Regions from separate parts of the Promicromonospora sp. NPDC050880 genome, predicted to be linked through region 1. Evidence: riboswitches for the same ligand, from Rfam matches in the RefSeq annotation. Region 1 holds a riboswitch; each other region holds the start of a gene.

Region 1 (7,182 bases):
CGTAGGCACGCAGGGTGGTGGCCAGGACGGGGCGCATGTCGGGGCCGAGTGCGACGTCCTGACGGTCCGCGCGTTCCCACTCGGCCAGGAGCCGCACCACGTCGTCGACCACGTCGGCGGCGGTCCACAGGGCCTCGGCGCGGCGCGCCTGCGCGGCGGCCCAGCCGCCGTACCGGTGACCTCGCCGGTTGACCCGCATCGCCTCGTGGGCCCGGGACACGGCGTCGTGGGAGCGGTCGATGGTCGGTGCGACGTCGCGGCGCCGCTGCTGCCACTCGTCGGCGGCGAGCGGCCCGACCCGTTCGAGCCGGTCGGCGAGCAGCTCCACCTGGTCCACGAGCACGGTGCGCAGGCGGTCCAGCGCGTCCTCCGACGGGGTGAGCGGCAGGGGCGGGAACAGCAGGTTCACGCCGGTGCCGATCGCCGCGCCCACGACGATGAGCCCGGCGAACACCGTGATGTACTCGAGCTGCTCCGCTCCGCCGAGGATGAGCACGAACAACGCCGAGGTCACCACCCACGTCCCCATCTCGCCGAAGACGCGCCAGCCGGAGCACAGGAGGGCGGTCCCCACCACGAGGGCCACCGACAGCGTGCTGGAGCCGAGCGCCAGGTCCACGCCGCGGGCCAGCACCGCGCCCGCGAGCACCGCCCCGGTCGCCTGCACGGAGTCCCGTACCGACCGGACGGCGGTGCTCGAGGTGGCGATGATCGCCCCGAGCGGCGCGTAGTACGGCTGCTCGGAGAACGGCGCCGGCGCCAGCGCCCCCACCACCCACGCCAGCGACGCCGCGAGCGCGCCCTTGGCGGCCAGACCCCAGCGGGGGTGGCGCGCCCAGTGCGCGTGCAGGGTGGTGAGCAGGGTGGTGAGGCGCTGTGGCGGTGTGGGCATCACCGCCAGGCTCACGCGGCGCCGGGCCACGCGCATCCGGGACCGGTCAGGTCCGGGTGCGCCGGGCGAGCCCGAGGATCAGGCTGACCACCAGGACGGCCACGCCGATCCAGATCAGGAACTGCCCGATCTCCGTCGCGACCCCCAGGATCACGAGGACCACGCCGATGATGATGAGGACGAGCCAGGCAGGCATCTGAGACCTCCTTCGTCGTGGCGACGCGGGGTGCGCCGCCGTTGATCCGAGGTTCGTCCTGTTTGTGGTCACTCGCACCTGAAAGGCCGGGCGCCGGCGCATGCGGGCTGACCGGGGTGTTGCCTGGTGAGCGGCCGGGGGCCTACGGTGGTGGGACCCGGGGTCATGAAGCGGCTCCAGATCTCCTGGATCTGGAGGTTCCCATGTCCCCACCCGGCATCTCTCCCGACGACCCCGCGCTGCGCGCCGTCGTCATCGGCCTGGTCTCCGTCGAGCGGGTCAAGAGCGTCGTCGCCGTGGTCCGCGGCGTCGACGAGGACGCCGCCGAGCGCGTGCTCACCGACGTGGCCCGGGAGGCCGGTGTGCCCCTGTGGGCGGCCTCCGACCAGGTGCTCGCGAACCTGCAGACCCAGGTGGGCACCGCCGGCCTCACCCCGGACACGCTGGACCGCGCGCTCGACGCCGTCTGCCCGGCGGGTTCGTCAGGCTGAGCGGCCGGCGGCCGTGAGCACCTTCAGCAGGGCGCGCTCGTCGGCGTCCATCCACCGTGACGTGCGCGCGGCGGCGGCGCCGGAGCGCTCGACGAGGCGGTCGAGCTCGGCGCGGTCCTCGGTCAGCAGCACGGGGTGCACGTAGCTCTTGCGGCACACCGCCGGGGTGTTGTGCAGGTGGGCCGCGGCGATCCGGACGGCCTCGGCGCGCTGGGCGTCGTGCTCCTGCCGGGTGTGCGGCGTCAGCCCGCGCAGGTGGCCCAGGACGAGGGCGCTGGCGCCCCACGTCCGGAACGTCTTGGCGGTGTACCCGTCACCCATGACCCGGCCGAGGTACTCGTTGACGTCCCGGGACCCGACGGTGCGGGTCTCGTCGCCGTCCACGTACTGCAGCAGGCGCTGGCCCGGCAGCTCCTGGCACCGGCGCACCACGTTCGCCACGCGCCGGTCGTGCAGGACGACGTCGTGCGGGGTGCCCGACTTGCCGCGGAAGCGGAACCGGATCTCGGCGCCCTGCACCTCGGCGTGCCGGGAACGCAGGGTCGTCAGCCCGAACGACGCGCCGGACCGCACGTACTCGTCGTTCCCGACCCGGATCAGGGTCTCGTCGAGCAGCCGGACGACGGTCGCGACCACCCGCTGCGGGCCCAGCCGCGGTGAGCGCAGGTCGGCGTCGACCTGCTTGCGCAGCGTGACCAGGGCGCTGCCGAACTCCACCAGGTCGTCGAACTTCGCGGTGTCCCGCTGCTCGCGCCACAGCCGGTGGTAGAGGTACTGCTTGCGGTGTCTGGCGTCGCGCCCGGTGGCCTGGAGATGACCGGTGGGGTCGGCGCAGATCCACACGTCGGTCCATGCCGGCGGCACGGCGAGCGCGCGGAGGCGGGCCAGCGTCGCGGCGTCGGTGATGCGGGCGCCCCGGTGGTCCGTGTACGAGAACCCGCGACCCCGCCGCCGGCGGTGGATGCCGGGGTCGGAGTCGCTGGTGTGGGTGAGCGCGCTCAGCGGTTGGGCTCGGCATCCGAGATGTCCGCCAGGGCGGACGACGGGTCGCGCTCCACGGCGAGGTCGCCGATCGAGACGATGCCCACCAGCACGTCGCCGTCCAGCACCGGGACCCGGCGCACGGCGGCGGAGCGCATCACCTCGACCGCGGTCTCGACCGGGTCGGTGTGGCCGACCGTGACCACCTTCTCGCTGGCGACCTGCTGCACCGGGGCGTCCACGCCGTGGCCCTCGGCCAGGCCGCGCACCACCAGGTCCCGGTCGGTCACCACGCCGACGGCGGTGTTGTCGCTGGTCACGACCAGCGCGCCGACGTTCTCGGCGGCCATCAGCCGGGCGGCCTCGCGCAGCGGCTGGGCCGCGTCGACGGTGGTGGGTGCGGGGGTCATCACATCGGCGACCGTCTGCCGGGTCGTGTCGTTCTCCATCGTCGTTCTCCATCCCTCGGGACGTGGACGGCGGGCTGCTTCACCGACCCCTCCAGCATGGCCCGCGGGGCCCGCGCTCGCACGCGCGCCTCAGGCTGCCTCGACCCGCCTGCGCAGTGCGGCCGCGGCGGCCCGCGGGTCGGCGGCCTGCGTGATCGCGCGGACGACGACGACGCGCCGGGCCCCGGCCTCCAGCACCTGGTCCAGGCGCTCGGCGTCGATCCCGCCGATCGCGAACCACGGCGTGGCCGGGGCCCGGCCGGCCACCTCCCGCAGCAGGTCCAGGCCCACGGCGGGGCGGCCCGGCTTGGTCGGCGTGGCCCACAGCGGACCGACGCAGAAGTAGTCGACCCGCGGGTCGGCCTCCGCCGCCAGCGCCTCGTCGAGGGCGTGCGTGGACCGGCCCAGCACCGGGTCGTCGCCCAGCAGGGTGCGCACCGCGTCCGGCGGCAGGTCACCCTGGCCCATGTGCACCACCGGCGCGCGGGTCAGCCGGGCGACGTCGGCCCGGTCGTTGACCGCCCACAGGGCGCCGTGCTCGGTCGCCACGCGCGCGACGAGCGCCTGCAGCTCGATCTCGCGCGCGACGTCCAGCGACTTGTCCCGCAGCTGCACCACGTCGACCCCGCCCTCCAGCGCCGCGTGCAGGAACGGTTCCAGGTCACCCGTGCCCTCGCGGGCGTCGGTGCACAGGTACAGGCGGGCGTCGGCCAGGCGGGCGCGCGGGTCGGTGCGGTGGTCCACGGCGCGAGTGTAGGCCCGCCCCGCACGGGGGTTAGGGTGGTCGCGTGCACGGGAGCCCCGCACGGGGCTGAGAGGGCGCAGGGCGCCGACCGTCGAACCTGATCTGGGTCATGCCAGCGAAGGGAGCAGCATCATGAGCAGCCGTGCGTGCGACGTCCTCGTGGTCGGCGCGGGCGTCGTCGGGCTGACCGCGGCCTGGCGCGCGCTGGACGCCGGAGCCGGCGTGGTCGTCCTGGACCCCGCGCCCGGCGACGGTGCCACCCACGCCGCCGCGGGCATGCTCGCGCCCGTCATGGAGGCGGGCTTCGGCGAGGAGGGGCAGGCCCGGCTGGGTACCGCGGCGCTCGCCCTGTGGCCCTCCTACGCCTCGGCGGTCGAGCACGCGGCCGGCCTGCCGCCCGGCGCCGTCGGCCTGGACACGACGTCGGGCACCCTCGCCCTCGCCTACGACGCCGACGACGTGGTGGCCCTGCGCCGCCTGCTCGCCCTGCACCGCCAGTGGGGCCTCGGCTCGGCCGAGCTGCCACCCGCCGCGGCGCGCGAGCGCGAACCGGGGACGGGGCCCCGCGTGGCGGGCGCGGCGTGGGTGCCGGGGGACCACAGCGTGGACCCGCGGGCCCTGCACGCGGCGCTCGCGGGCGTGGTCGCGGCCCGCGGCACGGTCGTGCGCCGTGCGGCGGCAGCCCTCACCTGGGCGGACGGCGCCGTGACCGGGGCGGTCGACGCCGCGGGCACCACGTACGCGGCCGGCACCGTGGTCCTGGCCGCGGGGCACGCGAGCGGGACCCTGTACGCGGGCGCCCCGACGCGCCCCGTGCCGGGCACGACGCTGCGCCTGCTCGCCGACGCCGACCGGGCACCCCGGGTGGTGGTGCGCGGCGTGGTGCAGGGCCGCCCCGTGTACGCGGTACCCCGCCCCGTGCGGCCCGACGGCACGCGCGAGGTGGTCGTGGGCGCGACGTCCCACGAGCGCGCCGACGACCACCTGACCCGGGCCGGCGACGTCTTCGCCCTGCTGCGCGACGTCCGCGTGCTGCTGCCCGGCCTGGACGAGGCCGTGCTGCTGGAGGCGACCACCCGGTCCCGCCCCGGCAGCCCCGACAACGCGCCGCTGCTGGGCCGGGCCGCCCCCGGCCTCCACCTCGCCACCGGCCACCACCGCAACGGCATCCTGCTGGCCCCGCTCACGGCGGCCGCGCTCGACCACGCGCTGGGTGCGGCCCCGTCCGCCTGGGCGGACGAGGAAGCGGCCGGGGCCGCGGTGGCCGCCGCCGCCCGGTACGCCGACCCGCTCCGGTTCGGCCCGGCGTGCGGCACCCCGGCGGGCCGCACCCCTGTGTCCAGCACCATCGAAGGAGGCACCGCATGACCAGCCACCCCGACCAGACCAGCCACCCCGGCCGCACGGGTTCGCCCGGCACCGCCCTCGTCAACGGCGACCCGTACCCGCTGCCCGCGCCGCTGCCCGTCACCGACCTCGTGGCGCGCCTGCTGCCCGGCGTCGTGGTGGACGGCGCCCCGCAGGGCGTGGCGGTCGCGCTGGACGACGTCGTCGTGCCGCGCGGAGCGTGGGACACCACGACCGTCCGCCCGGGCGACCGGGTCGAGGTCGTCACCGCGGTGCAGGGAGGCTGACCATGACGGAGCCGACGGAACCGGTCGTGCCGGACGCGCCGCTGACCATCGCGGGCACGGAGCTGTCCTCGCGCCTGGTCATGGGCACCGGGGGAGCGGCGAGCCTGCTCGCGCTGGAGGACGCGCTCGTGGCGTCCGGCACGGAGCTGACCACCGTGGCGATGCGCCGGGTGTCGCGACCGCGTGCCGCGGACGACCCGGCGCGCGCCGGTGACCCCTCGGTGTGGGGGCTGCTCGCGCGGCTCGGCATCCGCGCGCTGCCCAACACGGCAGGCTGCTTCTCCGTGCACGAGGCGGTGCTCACCGCCCGGCTCGCCCGGGAGGCGTGCGCGACGGACTGGGTCAAGCTGGAGGTCATCGCCGACGACGTGACGCTGCTGCCCGACCCGATCGGCCTGGTGGAGGCCGCGCGGACCCTGGTCGACGAGGGGTTCACCGTGCTGCCGTACACGAGCGACGACCCGGTGGTGGCGCGCCGGCTGGAGGACGTGGGCTGCGCGGCGGTGATGCCCCTGGGCTCGCCGATCGGCTCGGGGCTCGGCATCGCCAACCCGCGCAACATCGAGGCGATCGCCGCGGCGGCGTCGGTCCCGGTGATCCTGGACGCGGGCATCGGCACGGCGTCGGACGCCGCGCTGGCCATGGAGCTCGGGTGCGACGGCGTGCTGCTGGCCACGGCGGTGACGCGCGCCGCCGACCCGGTGCGCATGGCTCGCGCGATGCGCCTGGCCGTCGAGGCGGGGTACGACGCCGCCCGCGCGGGCCGGCCGCCGCGCCGCGAGCGGGCGCTGGCCTCGTCGCCCGTGGACGGGCTGGTGGACGTCGGCGGCAACCTGGACCTCGCGCTGTGACCGCGCTGCCGCCGCTGGTCGAGCCGGGCCGCGACCTGGGGCGGGACGAGCTGGCCCGGTACGCGCGGCACCTGGTGCTGCCCGGCGTGGGACCCGAGGGCCAGCGCCGCCTGGCGAACGCGCGCGTGCTCGTGGTGGGCGCGGGCGGGCTGGGCAGTCCCGTGCTGCTGTACCTCGCCGCCGCCGGCGTGGGCACGCTGGGTGTCGTGGACGACGACGTGGTCGAGGTGTCCAACCTGCAGCGGCAGGTGGTGCACGGGGTCTCGGACCTCGGGCGGCCCAAGACGGCGTCGGCGCGGGAGGCGGTCGCCGAGGTCAACCCGCACGTCGAGGTCGTGGAGCACCCCGAGCGGCTGACGACGGCGAACGCGCTGGAGGTGCTGTCCGGGTACGACCTGGTGCTCGACGGGACCGACGCCTTCGCGACCCGCTACCTGGTCTCGGACGCCGCCGAGGTGCTCGGCGTCCCGTGCGTCTGGGGCGCGATCCACCGGTTCACGGGGCAGGTCGCCACGTTCTGGGGCGCGCCCCCGGCCGGCGTGGAGGGCGTGACCTACCGGGACGTGTTCCCCGTGCCCCCGCCGCCGGGGGCATCGCCGGACTGCGCGACGGCCGGGGTGCTCGGCGCGATGTGCGGCACCGTGGGCTCGGTCATGGCCACGGAGGCGGTCAAGCTCGTCACCGGGGCGGGGGACACCCTGCTCGGGCGCCTGGCGGTGTACGACGCGCTGGCCCTGACCTGGCGGCAGCTCACGGTGCGGCGCGACCCGGCCCGGGAGCCGGTCACGGCACTCCTGAGCGCCGCGGACGGAGCCGACCCGTACGCCGTGTTCTGCGGGCTGCCGGCGGCGGACGGCGTGGACGGCGTGGACGGCGTGGACGGCACGGACGGTCCCGGCACCGTCTCGGTACGGGAGCTCGCCGCCCTGCGCGACGGCGGCGG
Region 2 (7,182 bases), on a different contig from region 1:
AGGGCGGCCTCGCGGCGCCGCCGGGCCCGCGCGGAGACGGCCAGGGCGCCCGAGATGACCACGAGCTGCAGGATCGAGAGCACGGACGCCGACCGCAGGTCCAGGAACTGGGTGGTGCGGGCCCAGATCTCGGTCTCGATGGTCCCGTACCGCACGCCGCCGAGCACGAGCACCACCCCGAACGCGGTGGCGCAGAACAGGAAGACCACCGAGGCCGCGGACGTGATCGCGGGCGCGAGCGAGGGCAGCGTGACGGTGCGGAACACCCGGGCGGGCCCCGCGCCGAGCGAGGCCGCGGCCTCCTCGGCACGGGGGTCGAGCCGTTCCCACAGCCCGCCGACGGTGCGCACCACCACGGACACGTTGAAGAACACGAGCGCGACGACGATCCCGGCGAGCGACTCCTCCAGCCCGAGGAACCCGAGGGTGCCGCCGGGCGCGAACAGCGCGCGGAACGCGACGCCGACCACGACGGCCGGCAGCACGAACGGCACCGTCACCAGCCCGCGCACCAGAGTGCGCCCGGGGAACGCCCGCCGGTACAGGAGGTAGGCGAGCGGCAGCCCGAGCAGCACCGAGAACGCCGTACCGAGCACCGCCTGGGTGAGCGTGAGCCCCACGAGCCGCCAGGTGCGCGGCCGGGACAGCACCTCGGTGAAGCCGGTGAGATCGAGCGCGCCGTCGAGCACGAAGCCCCGCACGACGAGCGCGACCACCGGCCACGCGAAGAAGACGCCGAGGAAGGCCAGGGGGACGGCGACCGCCGCTCCCCACAGGAACGGTGCGGGCCGGGGCCCGCGCCCAGGCCGGTCCGCCGGCGTCCGGCTCCGGCTCAGCCCACGACCGTCTCGGTCCACCGTTCGATCCACTCGTCGCGGTGCTCGCTCACGTCGGCCGGGTCCACCTCGAACGGCGCCTCGGCCTGCGGCGCGAACTTCTGCCAGTCGGCGGGGAGCTCCACCGAGGCATCGGCCGGGTACATGTACATCGACTCCGGCAGGGCGGCCTGCACGTCCTCGGTGAGCAGGAAGTCCACCAGGGCGCGGGCACCCTCGGGGTTGTCGGAGCCGGCCAGCACGCCTGCGTACTCGACCTGCCGGAAGCAGGTGTCCAGCAGCGCGCTGGTGGTCGACGCGGCGCCGTCCTCGGTCACGGTGAACGCGGGCGACGTCGCGTACGACAGCGCCAGCGGCCGCTCACCGCCCTCGCCCGCCCCGGAGAAGTCCACGTAGTAGGCGTCCTCCCACGAGTCGGCGACCTTGACGCCGTTGTCCACGAGCGACGCCCAGTAGTCCTCGAACCCGTCCTCGCCGAACGCGCCGATCGTCGCCAGCAGGAACGCGAGCCCCGGGGACGACGTCGCCGGGTTGGTCACCACGAGCAGGTCCTTGTACTCGGGGTCGGCGAGGTCCTCCATGGTCTTCGGCACCTCCAGGCCCGACTCCTCGAACCACGCCTCGTCGGCGTTCACGCACACGTCGCCCTGGTCGACCGGTGTGAGCGCACCCCCCACCTGCTCGACGCCCTCGGGCAGGCCCTCCGGCGTGTACTCCTCGACCACCCCGGCCTCCAGCGCGCGGGAGGCGAACGTGTTGTCGATGCCGAACACGGCGTCGCCCAGCGGCGCGTCCTTGGTCAGCACCAGCTGGTTCACGAGCGTCCCGGCGTCGCCCGCCGCGCTGACCTCGACGGTCAGGCCCGACTCCTGCTCGAACCGGTCCACCAGCTTCTCGTCCAGCGCCCACGAGTCGTGGGTCACCAGCGTCACGGTGCCCGACGCCGCGCCTGCCGACGTGGTGTCCTCGGAACCGGTAGCGCCCGAACCGCCGGCGCAGCCGGCGACCAGGAGTGCCACGGCGACCGCGCCGCCGACCGTACCGCTGTGGAAGGCGCCCCAGGGGGCACCGGAAAGACGCAACATCGTGCCTCGACTTCCTCCGCCGGTGTGAACCGGATCAGGTTCAAGGGTCTGCGGTTCTCCGCACTCTCAGCGCCGTCGGGGCGCTCCCCTGTCGTTTCCGTGCAGCCTAGTCCGCCGTCGGGGGCTACGGTGTAGAGGTGGCCCAGATTGAGACGGAACAGACACTCGCCGAGAAGGTCGGCACCCTCGCCCTGACTATCGCGGCCGGCTGGGTCGCGCAGAAGGCGGTCAGCATGATCTGGAAGGGTGTGACCGGCAACGACGCGCCCAACAAGCCGGACGACCCGGAGCTGGACCTGGTGCAGGCGACGGTGTTCGCGGCCGTCGCGGCCGGCACGGCGGTGTTCGCCAAGCGCCTGGCAGCGAAGGGCGCGCACACCGCCGCACTGCGTATCGCGGCGCGTCGCTCAGCGGTGTGACCGGCGCGGCCGCCGGGTCAGCAGCGCGTCATGGCTCCGCGGCCGCCCCACCGGCTGGACGGCGTCGAGCGCGCGCGTCAGCGCGGCCTGCGTCACCCCCGCCTTCTCGTCGTCGGCGCGGAGCGCGGCCATGACCTGGTCCGCCGCGAGACGCAGGGGCACGCCGACGGTGGCGGCGACCTCGCGCAGGGTCGCGTCGGCGGTCGCCTCGTCCACTCCGCGTACCGCGACGATGACGCCCTTGACCTGCTCGATCGCCGCCTGGCTGACGAACGCGCGCTGGACCGCCCCGGCCGAGCGGCGGTTCAGCGCCTCCTTCTGGACCGGCGTCACGTCCAGCACGTAGCCCGCCACCTCGGGGCCTCCGCCGGATTCTCGACGTTGCCCCTGGCCGATGACCACGACCGATCGCGTGCGCCCGTTCTTGTCGACGATGCGGTGGGCGCAGGCGAACGGCCGGCCGACCCGCAGGGCCTCGCTGGCGGCGCGCACCACCCGGAGGCGGTCGTCAGGGTGCTTGCGGGAACGTAGCGCGTCGAGGCCGGGTTCCACCTCGTGCCGCCGCCAGCCGTGCATGGTGTAGACCTCGTCGGACCACCACCAGTCGCCGGTTGCCAGGCCTACGCGGTACCGGCCGATCAGCAGGTTGGTTCCGATGCCGAGGGCGTCCGCCAGCTCGCCGGGCGCGACCCGCGGCAGGGCGGACGAGACGTCGCCGCCGTCCACGAGGGCGAGACCGTGCTTCTTGTCGGGGGACATGTGAACCTCCCAGATCCGAGGGGACCTGGAGCCGCTTCATGACTCCGAGACCAACCACCTTAGAACAGTTCGGATACTTCGGACAGCCGAACGGGCACCGGAGCGCTCGTGGCACCCTGGTCCCGTGAGCTTCACGCATCTGGACGACCGCGGCCAGGCCCGCATGGTCGACGTCACCGCCAAGCAGCCGACGGTCCGCTCTGCCACCGCCTCGGGCACGGTGCGCTGCACCCCCGACGTCGTGCGCGCCCTGCGGGACGGCGCCGTGCCCAAGGGCGACGTCCTGGCCGTGGCCCGCATCGCGGGCATCGCGGCCGCCAAGCGGACACCCGAGCTGCTGCCGCTGGCGCACGTGATCGGCGTGCACGGCGCCGCGGTGGACCTCGTGGTGACCGACGACGGCGTCGAGATCACGGCGACCGTGCGCACCGCCGACCGCACGGGTGTCGAGATGGAGGCGCTGACGGCCGTGGCGGTCGCCGGTCTGGCCGTCGTCGACATGGTCAAGGGGCTCGACAAGTCCGTCTCGCTCGCGGACGTGCGCCTGGAGCGCAAGACGGGCGGCAAGTCCGGCGACTGGGTGCGCGGCGCATGATCACCGTCCGCTACTTCGCCGGTGCCCGCGAGGCGGCCGGGCTCCCCACCGAACAGGTCGACGGGCCGACCTCGGTCGCCGCCCTCCGCGCCGCCCTGGCCGGCGCCCACCCGGGCCTCGGCGACGTGCTGCCGCGCTGTGCCCTGCTCGTCGCGGGGGCACGGACGACGGACGGGGCCGCGCCGGTGCCGGACGGGGTCACCGTGGACGTGCTGCCGCCCTTCGCGGGCGGCTGAGCCGAGCTCCGCGCCGTCGCGGGCTCAGTGGTCGGCGCCGTCGAGCTGCGACCGCACGTGGGGCCACAGCGTGAGCACCACCTGGAGCCCGTCGCGCACGCCGCCGGAGGATCCCGGCAGGTTCACGACGAGCGCACGCGCCCCGTCACCCGACCGGGCGACGCCGGCGAGCCCGCGGGAGAGCACGGCCGTGGGCACCCCGGCGGCGACCCCCTGCTGCCGCACCGACTCCGCGATGCCGGGGATCTGGTACTCGAGCACCTCGGCCGTGCCCTCAGGGGTGAGGTCGCGGGGCGTGATACCCGTACCGCCCGTGGTGACCACCAGCCGGGCGCCGTCGTCGAGCGCGGTCCGCAGCACTCCGCGGACCGGCTCGACGCCGTCGGGCACCAGGTAGGTGCGCACCTCGGTGTGGCCCGCCTGGCGCAGGAGCGACACGGCGGTGGGGCCGGAACGGTCCTCGGCCTCGCCGCGCGCGCAACGGTCGGAGACGGTGATCACCGCTACCTGGTCGGACGTCATGCCGACACGCTATCGGCCTCCGGCTCCGGGGACTGCTCGGACTCCAGGGCCTTGGCACGCCGGTGCGCCCGCACCGACCAGAAGACGGCGGCAGCCCAGCCCAGCCAGATCACCACGTAGACGGGGATCTTCACGGGGTCCGTGGCGGCGATCCAGTCGCTGTTGAGCAGGGTGCGCGTGTTGGTGAGCACGATGACGCCACCCACGAGCGACCCGAGGATGCGCGGCGGCACGAGGCGCACGAGCCAGGCGGCGATCGGCGCGGCGATCAGGCCGCCGATGAGCAGCGCCAGCACCCAGGTGAAGTCGATGCCCTCACCCGACAGGCCCACGAAGAAGCCGACGCTGGCGGCGATCGCGACGAGGAACTCGCTGGTGTCGATCGAGCCGATCACCTTGCGGGGCTCCAGGCGGCCGCTGGCCAGGATCGCGGGCGTACCCACCGGGCCCCAGCCGCCGCCACCGGTGGCGTCGAAGAAGCCCGCCACGAGGCCGAGCGGGGCGAGGAACCGCTTGCGCAGCGGCTTGTCCGAACGGGTGGGCAGACCCTGCACGGTGAAGCGCAGCAGCACGTACAGGCCGAGCGCCAGCAGGATGATCGACATCACCGGGGCGGCGATCTCCGTCGACAGCGACGAGAGGAACGTGGCGCCCGCGAAGGCGCCGATCGCGCCGGGGATACCGATCTTGGCGACGACCTTCCAGTCGACGTTGCCGAAGCGCCAGTGGGAGGCGCCGGAAGCGAGCGTGGTGCCGATCTCGGCGAGGTGAACGGTGGCCGAGGCGGCTGCCGGGTTGGTGCCGATCGCCAGCAGCAGCGTCGTGGAGGTGACGCCGTAGGCCATGCCCAGACTGCCGTCCACGAGCTGCGCGCCGAGGCCGACGAGCGCTAGCAGGATCAGGGTTCTCATGGTCGTTGCCTTCCAGGTCCGGGGGGTGCGACACAGGGCCGCGCGAGCGCGGTTCCCCCAGTATCCATCCATCCCGGTCGGAAACAACAAGCATCTCAGACATCGGATTAGTGCGCATGCGGAACGAGGGGCCCGAACCCTCGGGGATCCGTCAGAAAATCAGCCGGACGATTCTCAGGATGTGGACGCCTCCCGGGCGGCCCCGGGCGCCGTCAGGAGTTGGCCCAGGCCGACTCACCCTGCGTCAGCGCCCGGACCTCGTCCGGCAGGTTGCCCGCCACCAGGTCGGCGAGGGAAACCGCCTCCAGCACGGCACGCACGTTGGCCCGCAGCGCCACCCACACATGCAGCAGGGGCGCGGCCGCGCCCTGGAACTCCAGGTCGGAGGGCCGGTTGCCCCGGACGAAGACGAGCGGGCCGTCCACGGCGCGCACGACGTCGGCGATCGTGATCGTGTCGGCGGACCGCGCCAGGCGGTAGCCGCCGCCGGCGCCGCGGTGGCTCGTGACGAGCCCGTCGCGGCGCAGGTCGCTCAGGATCCCCTCCAGGAAGCGGTGCGGAATGTCCTGCGCGCGAGCCAGGGCCTCGGCGCGCACGGGTCCGTCGTGGTCGGCAGCCGCCAGCTCTGCGGCTGCTCGGACGGCGTAGTCGGCTCGTGCGGAGATCCTCATGGACCCATTCTCTCCCGGAGGACGGCGGCGGCGCTCCGAGCCGCAGATGAGGAGTGCTCAGGCGTTCTGTATCCGCGTGCACGGTGCTAGCGTTCCTTCCGTGCCGCAGATGAGGATCAGAGAAGCGGCGGCGTACCTGGGCGTCAGCGACGACACGGTGCGGCGCTGGATCGACCGCGGGCTGCTCGGCGCGCACACGGACGCGTCAGGCCGCAAGGTGGTCGACGGCTACGAGGTGGCGATGGTGGCCCGCGAGCACGCCTCGCCCCCCGGCCTGCCGTCCGGTCTGCGCAGCTCGGCCCGCAACCGCTTCGTCGGCCTGGTCACCGACATCCGCACCGACGCCGTGATGGCCCAGGTCGAGCTCCAGTGCGGGCCGTTCCGCGTGGTCTCGCTGATGAGCAGCGAGGCGGTACGCGACCTCGGGCTGGAGCCCGGGTCGGTCGCGGTGGCCGCCATCAAGTCCACGAACGTCGTGATCGAGACCGAGGACCGGAGGGATTCCGCATGAGCGGCACGACGGCGAACAGGCCGGTACGCCGCGGGACGACCCGCATGATGACCACGATCGCGGCGGCCGTCGCCGCCGTGGCCCTGGCGTCGTGCGCCGGTCCGGGCTCGGCGGCCGACGACGCCGGGGAGCGGACCCTGACCGTCTACGCCGCCGCGTCGCTGACCGGTACGTTCGAGCAGATCGCCGCCGACTTCGAGGCGGCGCACGAGGGGGTCTCCGTCGAGCTGTCGTTCGCCGGCTCGTCCGACCTCGTGGCCCAGATCCAGCAGGGCGCCCCGGCGGACGTGCTCGCCTCGGCCGACACCGCGAACATGGACAAGCTCGTCGATGACGGCCTGCTCGCCGGCCGGCCGGCCGACTTCGCGTCGAACACCCTGACCATCGCCGTACCCCCGGGCAACCCGGCCGGCATCGCGTCGCTGGCCGACCTGGCCGGCGACGACGTGCAGCTCGTGGTCTGCGCGCCCGAGGTGCCCTGCGGCGCTGCGACCGAGCGCGTGGAGCAGGCGGCCGGCCTGACCTTCGCGCCCGTCAGCGAGGAGCAGAGCGTGACCGACGTGCTCAACAAGGTGACCACCGGCGAGGCCGACGCCGGGCTCGTCTACGTCACCGACGTGCGCGGCGCAGGCGACCG
Region 3 (7,182 bases), on a different contig from region 1:
GGCCCCGGTCGCCACCGGCTACGCCGTGTTCGAGGCCGTGCGCTCGCTGTTCGCCGACCAGTTCGCGCTGATGCGGACGCGCCGGATGCGCGGGCACGCGATCGTGGTGGGCCGCACGCCCGCCGCCGACCTCATCGCCGAGGCCCTCGCGGCACGGGGCGCCCTGGTGGTGCGGACCGCGACGGGCGACGCCGACTCCCTGCGCGACGCGGGGGTGGCCGGCGCCGCGGTCCTGTACGCCTGCGAGGCCGAGGACGACGAGCCCGGCGTCAACGTGCTCACCGTGGCCGTCGCCAACCGCGTGGACCGGAACCCCGACCTGCCCGGCCTGCGGCTCAACGCGCACGTCAGCGACCCCGAGCTCGCCCTGGCCCTCCAGGCGCGGCACCTGAGCCACCCCCAGCCCGGCGTCGACTTCTTCACGCTCGGCGAGCTGGTCGCCCGCTCCCTGGCCCGCCGCGACCGGCTCGTGGTGCGCGGGGACGCGCCGCACGTCTCGGTGGTCGGGCACGGCACGTTCGGCCGTGCGCTCGTGGTCGCGTTCGCGCGGCTGCGGAGCGTCGAGATCGCCTCGGGCGGCGAACCGCTCACGGTCACCCTGGTGGGGCCCGGCGCGCACGACGCCGCCCGCGCGCTGCACGCCCGCTGGCCCGCCGTCCGCGCGGCCTGCCGGCTGGTCCCGGTCGAGACGTTCGCCGACGTGCGTGCGATCGGCGTCCCGGCGCGGATCTACGTCTGCCACGACGACGACGGCGACGCCCTGCGCGAGGCACTGCGGGACAGCGACCTGTGGCGGGCGAGCGAGGGCGCCGTCGTGCTGCGCCTCAACCGCCTCGCCGGGCTGGGCGGCCTGTTCGGCACGCACGACGGCGCCATCCTCGACGACCTCGGGGGACGGCTCGACGTGGTCGAGCCGGGCACGCTGCTGCGCCGCGCGACGGCACCCGGCGCGCTGGTGCACGACGACGTCTACGACCTCATGGCCGTCTCGGCGCACCTGACCTACCTGCGCAACCAGCGCGCGGCCGGCGTGGCCTGGGAGAGCACGCCGGCCATGGTCTCCTGGGCCGAGCTGTCCGACGACCTGCGCGCCGCCAACCGCGCCCAGGTGCGGGCCATCCCGGACCGGCTGCGCCAGATGGGCTGCACGGTCGCGCCCGCCCGCGGTACCGAGCACGGTCGCATCCCGGAACCCGTCGTGGACGCGCGGGCCGTGGACGAGCACGACCGCTGGACGGCCGAGAAGGTGGCCGCGGGCTGGACCTACGGGCCGCAGCGGGACGACGCCCGCCGCCTGCACCCCGACCTGCGCCCCTGGGACGAGCTGTCCGAGGCGGACCGGGAGAAGGACCGCGCGGCGATCCGGGCCATCCCCGTGATCCTCGCGGACTTCGGGCTGCACGTGGTGCCGCTCGACGGCGACGCCGGCTGGGAGGCCGACGGCGACCCCGTCCCCGACCCGCGCGGCGTCGTCCGCGGGTGGCGCATGTTCGGCCGCGGGCGGGCGGGGCAGCCCGGGGAGGGCTGAGACCCGCCCGCCGGGCCTGACAGGATGGCCCCATGCGAAGCGTCACCCTCCTCGGCTCCACCGGCTCCATCGGCACCCAGGCCGTCGACGTCATCGGGCGCAACCCCGACCGGTTCCGCGTGGACGCGCTGTCCGCCGGCGGCACGGACCTGCCGCTCCTCGCGCGCCAGGCGGCCGCCCTCGGCGTCCGCGCCGTCGCCGTGGCCGACGCCGCCGCCCGCCCCGCGCTGACCGCCCTGCTCGCCGAGGCGGGGGCCGACGGCGTCGAGGTGCTCGCCGGGCCCGGCGCCGCCACCGAGCTGGCCGGCCGCGGCAGCGACGTCGTGCTCAACGGCATCACGGGCTCGGTCGGACTGCGGCCCACGCTCGCCGCGCTGGAGGCCGGATCGACGCTGGCGCTCGCGAACAAGGAGTCGCTGGTGGTGGGCGGCGCGCTGGTCACGGCGGCCGTGCGGCACGAGGGCCAGATCGTGCCCGTGGACTCGGAGCACTCGGCCATCGCCCAGGCACTGCGCTCGGGGTCGGCGTCCGAGGTGCGCAAGCTCGTGGTGACCGCGAGCGGCGGGCCCTTCCGGGGACGCACCCGCGACGAGCTGCGCGAGGTGACGCCCGCGCAGGCCCTGCGGCACCCCAACTTCGCGATGGGGCGCGTGGTCACCACCAACTCCGCGACCCTGGTGAACAAGGGGCTGGAGGTCATCGAGGCGCACCTGCTGTTCGACCTCCCGTTCAGCGCGATCGACGTGGTGGTGCACCCGCAGCAGATGATCCACTCCATGGTCGAGTTCGTGGACGGGTCCACCATCGCGCAGGCCGGCCCGCCGCGGATGCTCGTGCCCATCGCCCTCGGCCTGTCCTGGCCGGACCGCCTGCCCGACGTCGACGTCGGGATCGACTGGACGCAGGCCGCCACCTGGGAGTTCGCGCCGCTGGACGACGACGCCTTCCCCGCCGTCCGCCTGGCGCGACAGGTCGGTGAGGCCGGCGGGACGTTCCCCGCGGTCTACAACGCGGCGAACGAGGTCTGCGTGGACGCCTTCCACGACGGCACCATCGGGTTCCTCGACATCGTCGACACGGTCGCCGCCGTCGTCGAGGCGCACGCGGCGACGGGCGCGGGCGATGCGGGGTCGGTCGAGGGCGTGCTCGAGGCCGACGCGTGGGCCCGGGCGCGGGCCGCGGAGATCCTCAAGACGGCGTAGGTGACAAGGCGGTGGCGAAGCCGTGGTGGACGGGGCCGTGGCCGCGCCACGGCCCGGCCGCCGTGCCGGTGCCGCCCACCACGAGGTCGTCCGCCGCGCGCAGCGCCCCCGTGAGGTAGTCCTTCGCGGCGCGCACCGCGGGCTCCCAGCCGTCGTGCACGGGCCGCAGCACGGCGCACGCCGAGCTCAGCGTGCAGCCCGTGCCGTGGGTGTTGCGCGTCGCGACCCGGGGCGCGGCGAGCGCCACGACGTCGCCGGCTCCCGCCCCGAGCCCCGGGCCCGCGAGGTGGTCCACCGCCTCCGCGGACGTGAGGTGCCCGCCCTTGACCAGGGCGAACCGTGCGCCGAGGCCCAGCAGCGCGCGGGCCTGGTCCGCGGCCTCGGCGGCGTCCCGGGCGGGGTCGGTGCCGAGCAGCACGGCCGCCTCGGGCAGGTTCGGCGTCACGAGGTCGGACAGGGGCAGCAGCTCCTCGCGGAGCACCGTCTCGGCCTCGCGCGCCAGCAGCCGGTCGCCCGACGTCGCGACCATGACCGGGTCGAGCACCACGAACGGCGGCCGCGCACCGGCCCGAAGGTCGCGCAGGGCGGCGGCGATCGCGCGGGCGACCTCGGCGTCCGTCGTCATGCCGATCTTCACCGTGTCCACGGCGACGTCGGCGAACAGGGTGCCGAGCTGTGCGGTGACCATGTCGGCCGGGACGGGCAGCACCCGGGTCACGCCCGTCGTGGACTGCGCGGTCAGGCCCGTGAGCACCGCGCAGCCGTAGCCGCCCAGGGCGGCGAACGTCTTCAGGTCGGCCTGGATCCCGGCCCCGCCGGACGGGTCGGAGCCGGCGATCGTCAGCGCCACCACGGGGTGGCCGGCGGGACGCGTGCGCGCTGCGGCGCCGGGCAGAGGTTCGGGCAGGACGGAGCCCATGAGGCGTTCCCTTCGCTAGCACTACCTAGATCAGGTTCCACGGGTACGTCTCAGCCGGGCTGTGCCCCGGCGCCCCGCGCCATGTGGGCCCACCCTAGACCGGATCGAGGGGTCAGTGACCGCGCGTCCAGTTGAAGACGGCCAGGCCTGTCACCAGCGCGCCCACGGTGACCAGGGCCGTGGCCGCGACCGCCTGGACGCCGTCGATCAGCGCCGCGTCCAGGGCCACCTGGACCGTCCCGATCAGCGCGTAGACGCCGGCGAACACCGTGATGGCCGAGAGGGTGCCGTCCATGAGCCGGCGCCTGCCGCGCTCCCGCCTCGCCTCCTCGGCGCGCTCGCGGTCGCCGTGCAGGCGCTCGAGGGCGGCGAGCCGCGTGGCGATGGGTTCCTGGAGCAGCTCGCGCAGCCGTTCGGTGACCACCGCGGCCTGCTGCTCGAAGTGCGAGGCGTGCAGGAGCTGGTTGAGCATCCGGGACTCGAGGGCGGAGGCCAGGAACGTGGGTGAGGTGATGGTGGTCAGCGTGGTGCGCACCTCCGAGGCGAACTCGTGCAGGCGCAGCTGCTCGCGGGTCAGCCGCTCCTTGCGCTCGGCCAGGTCGGCGCCGTTGTTCACGTCGTGGTCGGCGAGCATGGCCGCGACGATCCGCAGGTGGTCGGCCAGCGTGGCGTTCCAGGCGCTGAACAGCCCGTTGAGGCTCGCGACGAACTCGGCCAGCGAGCCGTACTGGGAGATCTTGAAGTGCGCCGCGCCCACCAGCGCGACCGTCGTGGAGTTGGTGGTCACCGCCACGACGTCACCCAGGTGCCGCACGCCTTCCAGCAGCACCGGGTTGCGCTGGCGCAGGGTCCAGTCGCACAGCGTCGCGGTGCCGTACGAGACCGGCTGGAGCAGCACCTGCGAGCCGAACGCGGCGAGCAGCTCGTCACCCATCGCGACCGGCGTGCGGGCCGCCCGGGGTGCCGCGGGGCCGGTGCCGCGGCTGGCCTCGTAGACGGTGGTGACCACGTGCGCCCGTCCCTGGGCGATCTCGGTCCCCGTGCGGACCAGGTCCGCCGTGGCGCGCTGGAGCAGGTCGGCGAGGTCGAACAGGCGCTCGGGCGGCAGGGCGTCGCCGTGGTCGACGTCGAGCGGCGAGCCGTCCGGCGCGATCCACCGCACCCGGATGTCGGCGTGCAGGTTGGACAGCCGGAACCGGGCGTCGCGCACCTGCTGCGGCGACTGGTCGTGCGCCGAGTACCGGAACCGCACGTAGTGGTTGCCGAACTCGGTGAACCGCACGTCGCAGGTCAGCTCGGCGATGAGCGTGCCGTCGGGCTGTTCCAGCCGCACGTCGGGCATGGACAGCGAGGCCCCGCCGTACGGGCGGGCGGCACGGTCGACGCTCGCCCAGACGTCGTCCATCTTGAGGCGGGCGCGTGTCGCGACGGTCCGGACGCCCAGCAGCCAGGGGCGTTCGTCGCGGTCGGCGATGCCGCGGATCGCCGCGACGGCGGCGGCCGGGCTCACGTCCCGCAGCCCGAACGGGTAGATGTAGACGGTCTTGAGCCGGTCCAGCGTGAGCCACCGCGCGCCGAGGTTGCGGTGCAGCTCCGTCAGGTGCATCCGGTAGGAGCGCAGCTCGCTGGCCAGGATGTAGTTGAGGTGCCGGTCGGTCTCGGCGGCGCGCAGCCCGTCGAGCGCGGGGCCGAGGCGGTCGGGCCGGCCCGCCATCGCCTCGTCCGCGGCCACCGACGCCTCGGCGAGCGCGCGGAAGTAGCGGATCCGCGTCACGGCCTGCGGTACGAGCTCCCGGCGGAACGGGGACGCCGGGTCGGGGATGGCCCGGGCGGCACGCAGCAGGTCCGCGCACCTCTGACCGGCCCGCGCGGCGGCCCCGGCGAGCCGGGGCAGGCTGCCCGCGCTGCGGGCGGCCGACGTGTGCATCTGCGTGATGAGCGTGCGCAGCAGGACGGCCACGGCGTCGCCCTCGGCCCGGCACACGGCGTCGGGGGCCTCGTCGCGGCACGTCTCCCAGGTCTCGACGAACGCGCGCAGCGGCACGATGATCCGGCCGTGCCGGAAGGTGTACTGCAGCGCGTCGCTGGCCTGCGACCACAGGTAGAGACCGAGGAGCGCGGCACCGCGCGGCAGCCCGGCGACGGCCCGCAGGGCGGCGGCGGTCTGCGGGCCGCGCGGGTCGCCGGGCAGCGGGTGGCGCCGGTTGGGCGCCTCGCCGTCCTCGCCCATGTTCCAGCGGGACGCCGCCCAGATCGCGCTGACGTCGACCCCGGCCTCGCGCAGGTGCCGGGCCACCCGGGAGTCGCCGTCCGGACCCGACCACGCCTCGGTCTGGAAGACCGCGGCGAGGCTGTCGGCGAGCGCCGCGGGACCGTGGGTGTGCCCGACCTCGGGTACGGACGAAACAGACATGCCGCCAGGTTAATGATCGGTAACCGAAGTTTCAAGGAATTGTCATGGAACGGGAGTGGCGTGAATGTCGCGTGGTCGAGCCGAGGGGAGCCGTGCGCTGCCTTCCGGGCTGTCGGACAGGTGCCGTAGTCTCGGTGCCGTGAGCATCGTTCCGCACATCGTTGGTGTGCTCGTCCTCCTGCTCGGCGTCGTCGTCTCGGTGGGGCTGCACGAGCTGGGGCACATGGTCCCGGCCAAGAAGTTCGGCGTCCGGGTGAGCCAGTACTTCGTGGGCTTCGGGCCCACGCTCTGGTCGCGGACCAAGGGGGAGACGGAGTACGGGATCAAGGCGATCCCGCTCGGCGGGTTCGTGCGGCTGGTCGGCATGATGCCCCCGGCCCCGGAGGGTGCGCGGCGCGGCAAGGGCTTCTGGAGCGACCTGGTGGCCGACGCACGGGACGCCTCGGTGGCCGAGGTGCGGCCCGGTGAGGAGCACCGCGCCTTCTACAACCTGTCGACGCCCAAGAAGCTCGTGGTCATGTTCGGCGGGCCGTTCATGAACCTCGTGATCGCGACGGTGCTGATGGCCGTCATCCTCATCGGGTACGGACTGCCCGCCGTCTCCACCACGGTCGCCCAGCTCTCGGAGTGCGTGCCGGCCTCCGTCACCTCCACCGCCTCGGGCGACGACTGCGAGGGGCAGCCCGCCGCACCCGCCGTGGCCGCCGGGCTGGAGCCCGGCGACGAGGTGGTCTCGTTCGGCGGCACCGAGGTGCACGGCTGGCAGCAGCTCGTCGGCCTCATCAACGACTCCGCGGGGCGCGAGTCCGAGATCGTGGTGCTGCGCGACGGCGAACGCGTCGCCCTGGAGGTCACCCCGGCCCGCACCGACCGCCCCGTCGTGGACGAGGAGGGCGCCCCCGTCCTGGATGCCGCGGGCGAGCCCGTCGTCCGCCCCGGCGGTTTCGTGGGCTTCTCGCCGCTCCAGGTGCGCGAGCCCCAGCCCGTGTCGAGCGTGCTGCCGGCCGTCGCGGACCAGACCTGGCAGACGGCCACCATGGTCGCCACGCTGCCCGTCCGCGTGGCCGACGCTGCCACGCAGGCCTTCAGCGCCGAGGAACGCTCGCAGGACTCGGTGCAG

The links. A riboswitch is a leader RNA that binds a small molecule or an ion and turns the genes downstream of it on or off. The one in region 1 is predicted to bind thiamine pyrophosphate.
Region 2: linked by a shared signal. The riboswitch ahead of ACIBBF_RS10720 (thiamine ABC transporter substrate binding subunit) and the one ahead of ACIBBF_RS22285 (FAD-dependent oxidoreductase) in region 1 are both predicted to bind thiamine pyrophosphate.
Region 3: linked by a shared signal. The riboswitch ahead of thiD (bifunctional hydroxymethylpyrimidine kinase/phosphomethylpyrimidine kinase) and the one ahead of ACIBBF_RS22285 (FAD-dependent oxidoreductase) in region 1 are both predicted to bind thiamine pyrophosphate.

Annotation. Positions count from the first base shown of each region.
Region 1 covers NZ_JBITFV010000019.1:15,656-22,837, reverse strand. Annotated here, with positions in the region: gene ACIBBF_RS22315 (hypothetical protein) at 1-892, opposite strand, end outside; gene ACIBBF_RS22310 (hypothetical protein) at 939-1,088, opposite strand; gene ACIBBF_RS22305 (hypothetical protein) at 1,292-1,579, shown strand; gene ACIBBF_RS22300 (DNA topoisomerase IB) at 1,571-2,542, opposite strand; gene ACIBBF_RS22295 (CBS domain-containing protein) at 2,578-3,009, opposite strand; gene thiE (thiamine phosphate synthase) at 3,100-3,753, opposite strand; TPP riboswitch at 3,792-3,895, shown strand; gene ACIBBF_RS22285 (FAD-dependent oxidoreductase) at 3,887-5,122, shown strand; gene thiS (sulfur carrier protein ThiS) at 5,119-5,388, shown strand; gene ACIBBF_RS22275 (thiazole synthase) at 5,391-6,239, shown strand; gene ACIBBF_RS22270 (ThiF family adenylyltransferase) at 6,236-7,182, shown strand, end outside.
Region 2 covers NZ_JBITFV010000005.1:3,624-10,805, reverse strand. Annotated here, with positions in the region: gene ACIBBF_RS10725 (ABC transporter permease) at 1-857, opposite strand, end outside; gene ACIBBF_RS10720 (thiamine ABC transporter substrate binding subunit) at 833-1,921, opposite strand; TPP riboswitch at 1,916-2,021, opposite strand; gene ACIBBF_RS10715 (DUF4235 domain-containing protein) at 2,059-2,340, shown strand; gene ACIBBF_RS10710 (PAS and ANTAR domain-containing protein) at 2,329-3,099, opposite strand; gene moaC (cyclic pyranopterin monophosphate synthase MoaC) at 3,224-3,694, shown strand; gene ACIBBF_RS10700 (MoaD/ThiS family protein) at 3,691-3,930, shown strand; gene ACIBBF_RS10695 (molybdenum cofactor biosynthesis protein B) at 3,955-4,452, opposite strand; gene ACIBBF_RS10690 (sulfite exporter TauE/SafE family protein) at 4,449-5,363, opposite strand; gene ACIBBF_RS10685 (RrF2 family transcriptional regulator) at 5,576-6,034, opposite strand; gene ACIBBF_RS10680 (molybdopterin-binding protein) at 6,135-6,545, shown strand; gene modA (molybdate ABC transporter substrate-binding protein) at 6,590-7,182, shown strand, end outside.
Region 3 covers NZ_JBITFV010000012.1:37,841-45,022, reverse strand. Annotated here, with positions in the region: gene ACIBBF_RS18350 (RyR domain-containing protein) at 1-1,528, shown strand, start outside; gene dxr (1-deoxy-D-xylulose-5-phosphate reductoisomerase) at 1,561-2,730, shown strand; gene thiD (bifunctional hydroxymethylpyrimidine kinase/phosphomethylpyrimidine kinase) at 2,717-3,649, opposite strand; TPP riboswitch at 3,639-3,736, opposite strand; gene ACIBBF_RS18335 (hypothetical protein) at 3,762-6,062, opposite strand; gene ACIBBF_RS18330 (M50 family metallopeptidase) at 6,202-7,182, shown strand, end outside.